Regions from separate parts of the Sporosarcina saromensis genome, predicted to be linked through region 1. Evidence: riboswitches for the same ligand, from Rfam matches in the RefSeq annotation. Region 1 holds a riboswitch; the other holds the start of a gene.
The links. A riboswitch is a leader RNA that binds a small molecule or an ion and turns the genes downstream of it on or off. The one in region 1 is predicted to bind preQ1.
Positions count from the first base shown of each region.

Region 2: linked by a shared signal. The riboswitch ahead of queF (preQ(1) synthase) and the one ahead of ACVHUV_RS02135 (QueT transporter family protein) in region 1 are both predicted to bind preQ1.

Region 1 is NZ_CM142738.1:461,195-465,958, reverse strand. It holds gene ACVHUV_RS02145 (glycine betaine uptake BCCT transporter) at 1-896, opposite strand, end outside; gene ACVHUV_RS02140 (helix-turn-helix domain-containing protein) at 1,136-1,366, opposite strand; gene ACVHUV_RS02135 (QueT transporter family protein) at 1,418-1,903, opposite strand; PreQ1 riboswitch class I at 1,910-1,954, opposite strand; gene ACVHUV_RS02130 (nitric oxide synthase oxygenase) at 2,063-3,169, opposite strand; gene ACVHUV_RS02125 (DMT family transporter) at 3,953-4,764, shown strand, end outside.
Region 2 is NZ_CM142738.1:3,080,250-3,085,013, forward strand. It holds gene ACVHUV_RS15780 (diaminopimelate dehydrogenase) at 1-148, opposite strand, end outside; gene ACVHUV_RS15785 (MFS transporter) at 304-1,455, shown strand; PreQ1 riboswitch class I at 1,497-1,540, shown strand; gene queF (preQ(1) synthase) at 1,632-2,129, shown strand; gene ACVHUV_RS15795 (queuosine precursor transporter) at 2,143-2,781, shown strand; gene recQ (DNA helicase RecQ) at 2,854-4,650, opposite strand.

The DNA.
Region 1 (4,764 bases):
GGAGCGGTTCGAAAACTCATTTGCACGAGATCGGTCAAGTAACCACCGACGGAATCCGTAAACATGTTGAAAATGAGTAGTGTCGGTCCTAAAACGACCACAAATACAAGCAATGCAATTGCTAGAACAAGATTTGTGTTGGACAAGTATTTAATTCCTTTACTAATTCCAGTCCAAGCCGACATGATGAATAATACAGTGACGACTGCAATAATGATGAATTGCGAAGTGATCCCCATTTCGAATCCAAACAAATAGTTCAGTCCTGCGTTAATTTGAACAGCACCGAAGCCGAGCGTTGTCGCAACGCCAAAAGCAGTTGCAAAAACGGCAAGTACATCCACAAGTGTACCCCAAGAGCCTTCCATCTTTTTACCGAATATCGGCTTCAATGTTGCTGAAACTAACCCCGGTTCGCCTTTTCGAAATTGGAAATAGGCAAGTGCCAATGCGACAATACCGTACATGGCCCATACGTGTAAGCCCCAGTGAAAGAACGATTCACGCAATGCTTCCTTGAATGCTGCATCTGTGTTCGGTTCCTTCGTCGCTGGATTGATTGCATAGTGTGATAAAGGTTCTGCAGCTCCGTAAAATACGAGGCCAATCCCCATCCCGGCAGAAAATAGCATTGCAATCCACGTCACGGTTGAAAATTCAGGACGATCTGTGTTTTTGCCCAAACGGATTTTTCCGAACGGACTAAAAATCAAAAAGAGACTAAGTGCCAATAATACAGACATAATCATCATGTAATACCAGCCGAATGAAGCTGCTACAAAGTTCTTAATTGTTGAAGTAACGGTTTCAAAGCTTTCTGATGCAAGCACCCCGTAACCGACGGCCAAAATAATAAGACCGATTGTGATGTAAAATACATTTGAGATTTTTCTCATGTTTCCCCCTATGCAATTGCGTTTTTATAAACGACTATAAACTATACCAATCCTATTGAAGGAAAGCAAAAGCGTTCCGTGTATGAATGGATATGGAATTGTTTTATTTTATTTTTTTATCATGCGAATGAAACAACATGGCATCAATAGTTATACACGGAATTGGTAGTAATTATTCAAGAAGGGTAGGTGAAGGAAATGATGAAAAAATTGAGTCGATGGTACTAGGTTTTTTCGCGTTAATCTTCGTCTTTAATATCTCGGTCTGGAGGGATTTGTTCACTTAAATACTCCGCGATTTGGCGTTTGACTGTTTCTAGCTGTTTAAAATACAATTCAAATTGCGCTTGGTTCACTAAAAATTCATTGCCATTGTGAATACCCTTGATACGCCCTTCCAAAACATACTTCTGCACTTGGCTGACGGGCATGCCTAAGTAATCTGCCGTTTCTTCAATTGTCATATACATGGAGATTGCTCCTTTCTTTCATAAAAAAAGAGACGGAAATCCGCCTCTTCTTCAAATCAACTTTTCGAGATTGATTCGTTTATTTAACGCAATCATTACTGGAATGCCGACCATCATGACGACAAATTCCCCAACTGCAACGAAAAGCCATGTAAGTAAAAATGGAAGTTCTAACACAATGTTTAATTCCCAGGCGATGAGAAACATCGTTACTGTGAACACCAAGGTGTTAAATAACATCCTTTTATAAAGTCCACTGATGAACTTCGCTGAAAAGATTGTAATCGATAGCGCGATAACAGATTGTCCGACCCCGAATACCAAATCAATCGGTCCAAGTTCAGAAAACAATAAGTTCGCGACAAACACACCGAGTACAATCCCAATGATGTATTTTTTATTGAAAACGACGAGATGGTTGAACATCTCTGACAAACGGAACTGGATGTTCGTGAAGCCAAAAGGGGCAATCAAAAACGTCACAGCCACATACAACGCAGCAATAATGCCGCTCGTCGCAAGAGTTTTTACGTTCATATTCATTTCTCCTTAGTTTTTTATCGTGGGATGGTTACGAACCACGAGGCATAAAGCCTACATGCCAGTGTAGCATATTATACCCGTCCAAACAACAGGGGATAGATGGATGAATTCTTTATTTCTCGTGAAGTAAACGAGTACACCTGTGGCAGATTGCTAACTGAAAGGCTTAGGATCCGGCTGATAAAAATAATTAGGTGATTGCTTTTCATTAGAATAAGGTTGATGGTAAATATGGGTGGCGGCCGGTGACAAAGGGGGAATGAGCCATGCCCAGTTTCCGGTAACGGCCCGTCCACTTTTTCGTTCGTTTTCTTCAAAGCGCTTGAATTGCTTTGCAGCTGTATGGTGGTCGATGATCGTTACACCAGCTTGTTGATAAGAGTGCAATACGGCTATATTTAACTCCACCAATGCTTTGTCGATCCACAGTGAACGGTTCAGCTTCGTATCTAGTCCCATTAAGTCGGCGATACGTGGCAACATATTGTAGCGGTCGGTATCCGCCAAGTTTCTTGCCCCGATCTCTGTCCCCATATACCAACCGTTAAACGGTGCCATTGGGTAATCAATGCCCCCAATTTCTAACCGCATGTTTGAGATGATCGGAACCGCATACCATTTCAAATTTAGCGCCGCAAACCCTTCGATTTCAGGATGGATAATCGGTACTTCTTTTACAATTTCCTCAGGGATGGAAAACCATTGCGCTTTTTCTCCGTCTGCTTGAATGACAAGAGGAAGTAAATCGAATGGTGTTTTCTCCCCGCGCCACCCGAGATTTTCACATACCTCTGTCAGGTCAAGAGAAGCGGAATCGCCAATAAGTTGCTCTCCATCTTTGTAACCGGCGTACCGAAGCAGTTGATGGTTCCAAATCCGAAGTGGATCTGTCCCGTTTTTGCGTGGAGGGAAAATGGTAATAGTGGAGCGGATTTGCCCATCATTTGTTGCATATGCAATGTGGTCGACTAGTTTTTCAAATGCATCTTCTGCTGAAACCACATCACGCGCATCAACAATATGTAATGTGTGCCAAAGCAACCGTCCGATGCAGCGATTACTATTGCGCCAAGCCATTTTCGCACCGTGTTCCAATTCAAACGGTTTGTGCGTATAGGTCCCCGTTACATCGATTTCATGTTTAATTTCCGCTAAACGATCGAGTCGGTCTTCATCCGATTGCCCCAGTTCAGCATAACATTGTGTAATAAACTGCGTTGCTTCTATTAGTAATGTACGAGCTGTTGAAGTTTGTTCCATTGTGCTGCAACTCCTTTCATACAGCTTACCATAAGGAAGCAGGGGATGATTCAGCAACAATGTAAACAATTCATGAACGATTTATGGGGTTGAACAGGTGAAGGACTTTGGGGAGTTCAATGGGGGGAATTAAATGCAGATACATTGTATGTGAACATGTATAGATGATGTAAGTGGCCCTAGACATACGCGTGAAATTTCCATCGAATCATAGCTTGGCAGTTAAGTTATCAATAACCGTTGAATGTAATGGGGGATGTTGAAAGGATTTATAGTTGCTAGACCTTCTTTCGCTAGGTGAAAGGTCCCTTTTTGGCGATAACTTTGTGAACTTGATCGATAACTTCTCGTATTCAATCGAATAAATTGTGAACTCAAATGACTAGAAGCATCCGCTGCGCGGAAAAACCTTTAGTTGGTCAAGTGCATGTAGCGCGACAAGAAAATAGTGTTTAATGGTGTCGTTTTCGCGGGAGTAGATGAGTTGCGGAGCGTTTGAATGATGCGCACAAAATGCCTTTGCCATTATTGAGGTTTATGGGCAGGAGTGTCCTAGTAAAAAGGTCATGAAATGGCGATAACTTTGTGAACTTGATCGATAACTTCCCTTATCCAATCGAATAAATTGTGAATTCGATCGATAACTCGCCGTATTCAATGGATAACAGCGACTGCTTGATCGTCTCAGCTACAATACGTAAAGAACGACATGAATAATATGGAAAACAGGTTCATTTCCCCTGAAAACATGCTATATTCAATTTAACAGGGGAGGGGATTTCTTTGTCGCAACGCATTGCTTACATAACAGTCCTGCTTGGCGCGATGCTATGGGGGACGACTGGCACCGCTCAGACATTCATGCCACAAACGGTTCACCCTTTAGCGGTCGGTGCGTCGAGACTCGCTGTAGGTGGGTTTACGCTACTGATTGTCATGCTAATCTTGCGCAAGATTCAATTTCACAATTGGCCATGGAAAGCGACACTTTCAGCTGCATTGGCGATGGCGATTTTCCAATACTGCTTTTTTACGTCCATTCGGTTAACGGGCGTTGCGATTGGAACGGTTGTCGCAATTGGTAGTGCGCCGATGTTTTCAGGACTTATTGAATGGTTCATTCACAAAAGACGTCCTACGCGGATATGGTTGACCGCTACAGCAATGGCGGTAGTGGGTTGCATTTTACTCTTTTCAAATAAAGAAGGAATGGCCGTCCATCCAGTCGGCGTGACGTTATCGCTTTGTGCGGGTTTACTATTCGCATGCTATTCATTGTTTAACAAACAAGTAGTGGAAAAAGTAGCGGCCATACCATCTGTGGCGGTCATTTTCTCAGCGAGCGCCATGATGTTGTTGCCGTTTTTATTTATGTTTGAAACAGAAGGGTTATTGACAGTGCCGGGCATTTCAACGATGCTCTATCTCGGTATTGCTACGACGACCATTGCGTATATTCTTTTTTCAATCGGTTTGCGAAACATTCCTTCCTCATCAGCCGTTACACTGTCATTAGCCGAGCCACTAACTGCTGCAATTCTTAGTGTAATTGTAGTAGGCGAAAAACTGTCGGTCGTCTCTTGGTCAGGAATCGC
Region 2 (4,764 bases), 1.2 Mb from region 1:
GTACACCGCTATTCACCTTTAGTGTAGAGGGATTCCTTCTTGTAAAAACAGCATGAAGTGTTAAATCTTCATTTTGAGCGATTGCTGATTCTACACCTTTCCCTAAATTTCCATAACCGACAATACCGATGTTGATTTTTGAACTCATTTCCATCATCCCTCTCTCGTAAAGTATTGTATTATTTTATCGTTACCTTGTTCAGAATGCTATGATTATTTTTGTTCACAATCTGTCCTTTGGTCTATTGAACGATCAATGGTACAGTAGACTATGATGGACTTTATTTGAAATGAGGATTTAAAATGCGCGCATTTGTCTATGTAATCGTCTTTTTTTCTTTCTTTGATTTATTTTCACAGTTGCCTATTATGAGTCCGTTCGCTCTATCGTTAGGCGCTTCTTCTTTTTTGACCGGTTTAGCTGTCGGTATGTATTCTTTTTCAAATACAATTGGAAATATCATTTCTGGTTTCATGACAGATCGCCGTGGCCCTTTTATGATTTTACTCATTGGCTTATTCGCCTCAGGAGCGTCGCTTTTATTGTATACAGTCGTTGAGGGACCATATTCTTTGCTTGGTATCCGATTCATCCACGGATTTATGGAAGGGCTTATTGTTCCAGCCGCTTTCACATTTCTTGCAAATCGTACAGAAGAATCAAAACGTGGCCGTAGTGTCGCAATTTCCGGAGCGTTCGTTGGAATGGCGGCGATCATCGGTCCTGCCTATAGTGGGATTGTCGCTTCCAAAACAAGTACCCCTTTTATAATGGGAATGAATGGCCTCATCATGTTTATTTTAGCATTCGCAGCCTTCTTTCTGTTGCGTTCCTATACGTATGTCAGAAAAAATCGCTTAAAAATGTCATCACAATTTCGGGTCAAATACTTATTTAAACACCCCGGCATGGTCCGTGCATTTTCAGGTGCATTTTTTCTCATGTTTTCACAAGGGGTACTGGCATTCATCCTCCCTTTAAAAGTGGAAGCGCTTGGCTTTGATACAAAAACAACCGGAATGCTGCTCAGTACATTCGGGGTTGTCGCAATACTAATTTTCCTTCTACCGATTAATCGTGTATTTGATCGGGTACGTCCTATGATTACGTTAGCTTTCGGGATTTCACTAATGGGTATTTGCATGATTTTGTTAAGCCAAGTATCAGCGCTTACTCACCTGTTTTTAGCGATGGGGTTATATGGCATCGGCTTCGCTTTTCTATTCCCGTCTATCAATTCATTGCTAATTGACTCATCAGCCCCTGAGTACCGCGGAAAAGCATACGGCTATTTTTATGCCTTTTTTTCCATCGGTGTCGTAGCGGGATCGAGCTTGATTGGCTATTTGGATTTATCGTTCACTGGTGGGTTCATGGTGACAGGAATCATCCTTTTGTTCATTGCACTTTATACAATTTTAGGTTTGAAACGAAGTTTGCTATTGACAGAATAGGTAAAACCAGTTAAAGTCATAGACGAAAAGAATAACCCTGTTCGGGAGAGGTTCATAGCGACCCTCTATAAAAAACTATGGATGCCGGAAACTACGCCATGTCCATTTGACATGGCTTTTATTTTTCCATTTCTATGGCCCCTCCCTGACAACATAACTTCAGGGAGGTTTTTGTATTGACTGGAAGAGATGAAAACACACTACAAGACTTAACACTATTAGGTAACCAACGAACGACCTATGCTTATGAATACAATCCATCCATTTTAGAAGCCGTTGACAACATGCATACAACGCGTGATTACTTCGTGAAATTCAATTGCCCTGAATTCACTTCCCTTTGTCCGATGACGGGACAGCCCGACTTTGCAACGATGTACATCAGTTACATTCCAGATGAGAAATTGGTCGAAAGTAAAGCTTTGAAACTGTATTTGTTCAGTTTCCGGAATCACGGGGATTTCCATGAAGACTGTGTCAACATCATCATGAATGATTTAATTCATTTATTGGCGCCGCGCTATATTGAAGTTTGGGGGAAATTTACGCCTCGGGGTGGTCTTTCAATCGACCCTTACTGCAATTATGGTAAACCGGGAACGAAATACGAACAGATGGCGGAGCATCGTTTGATGAACCATGATCTGTACCCTGAGAAAATCGATAATCGATGAGGAGTAATGAAAGATGCGCTATTATTTAAGTGGAATATTTGTAGGTTTATTAATTTTATCGAACATTGTAGCAGTGAAATTGATCAGCGTTGGCAGTTGGATCGTTATTCCTGCAGCAGCCGTCATTTATGTCTGTACGTATCCAATTTTGGATGTACTAACTGAAGCTTATGGGAAAGAGGCTGCCCGAAAAACTGTTCAAACCGGGTTTATTGCACAACTTTTGGCAATAGGATTCATTTGGATTGCCATCCACTTGCCTGCTGCTCCTTTTTATGAAAACCAAGCTGCTTTTGAAACGATCTTTAACGCAGGTTTCCGTGTGACTATTGCCAGTTTAGTTGCCTATCTCGTGAGCCAAAACTTAGATGTAACAATCTTTGATAAGCTGAAACAAAAACACGGCTCTAAACAATTATGGGTACGTAACAATGCCTCTACGATGGTGAGTCAATTCGTCGATACGACGTTATTCATTACAATCGCATTTGCAGGAACAATGCCTACCTCTATATTACTTGGCATGATTGCGAGCCAATATATCTTTAAGTTTTCAATCGCAATTATCGACACACCCATTGTGTATGTATTGGTTGCACTCTGCAGAAAGAAAGAGCGAAACGTCCAACCAATTGTTTCACCTCAACAATAATTCGAACGTAAAAAACCGCGTACCGGCGACTCATTTGAGACGCGCACGCGGTTTTCCTTTTGTCTAAAATTCTTACACCATCTGCTTTGAAAAAGCTTTGATTTCTTCCATAAACGCTTCTCCATACCGCTCAAGCTTTGCATCACCTACACCATTGACTTCCAAAAACGCTTCGTCGGTCATTGGCATTTTAGCAGCCATATCCCGTAATGATTTATCAGAGAAGACGACGAAAGGCGGAACACTTGCTTCTTGCGCAATTTTCAATCGAAGTGCGCGTAATTGGTCAAATAACGGGTCGTCTTGCGTAATCTGTTTTGTTTCAACTGTCGCTTTCCGATAGACTTTAGTTTTCCCAGTCAGCACATCTTTGCCTAATTCCGTCACATAAATAATCGGGAATTGACCATTTTCAACACCTAGATAATTTTCCGAGATAATAAACTCAATAAAATCGGACACTTCCTTCGCGTTGCGGCCTTTCATAATGCCATATGTCGTCAGTTTATCAAATCCGAATTCGACAACTTTCTTATTTCTTGAACCGGTCAACACTTGGGCGATCATCGTCTTACCAAAACGTTGCCCCATCCGAATAACGCAAGATAACACTTTTTGAACGTCAACAGTTACATCAGCCCGTTCCCGCGTATCCGTGCAATTTGCACAACGGTTGCAATCTTGTAGGTCACTTTCACCAAAATAGGAGATGATGAATTTTTGTAGACAAGATTCGGTATGACAATAGTCGATCATCGATTGTAATTTTTCCAACTCACCAGGTATCCGATTGACATCTTGTGATTGATCAATAAGGAACCGTTGCGTAATGACATCTTGCGACGAAAATAATAAGGTACAGTGACTATCAAGTCCATCCCTTCCCGCACGACCCGCTTCTTGATAATAGCTCTCCATATTTTTCGGCATCTGGTAATGAATTACATAACGTATATTACTTTTATCGATGCCCATGCCAAATGCATTTGTCGCTACCATGACAGTCGCTTCATCCATAAGAAAACGATCTTGTTCAGATTGACGAACAACATCCGATAAACCAGCATGATACCTAGCAACTGCAATTCCGGTCCGCTCGAGCATCGTATATACTTGGTCAACCGCTTTGCGCGTAGCCGCATAAATAATGCCTGCTTCGCCTTCATTTTTCTTTACATACGCCTTCACAAACTTGTCCCGGTCTTGTCCCTTCACGACGGAAAACGTCAAATTACTTCTTTCAAAACCTGTCATCACAGTAAATTCGGGATCGATGTTCAATTGGTGACAGATATCATCCCGCACTGCAGGTGTTGCAGTTGCAGTCAAAGCGAGGACTACTGGTTTCTTCACAAACGAATTGATGACCGTATGCATCATTCGGTAGCTCGGTCTGAAATCATGCCCCCATTGTGAAATACAGTGCGCTTCATCAATGGCAATCATCGGAATATCCATCTTGTTGATTTGTTGAATAAACGATTGGGACTCGAACCGTTCTGGAGCAACGTATAATAGTTTATATGCGCCAGCTAAGGCGTTTTCCATAACGCCAAAATATTCTTCAGTCGTTAATGAACTGTTTATGTACGCGGCTTGTACACCTATCTGTAGAAGTGCATCCACTTGGTCCTTCATCAGAGAAATTAATGGTGACACAACTAGAACCGTACCTTCCATGACCATAGCTGGTACTTGGTAACAGATTGATTTTCCTCCACCTGTTGGCATCACACATAACGTATCTCGTCCATGCAAGACATTTTGAATCGCCTGCTCTTGTCCAGTTCGAAACGATGAATATCCAAAGTAAGTGGAGAGCACGGATTGTAATTGTTCGATTGATGTCACCTCCAAATTCTTCATCATGCACATTACTCCATTCTAAATAAGTCGCTTCTTCTAGAATAGCAGACATTTGATAGCGTCTCCAAGAAAATAGAAAAAATGCGTTCAACGAATCTGATGATCGTTGAGCGCAAA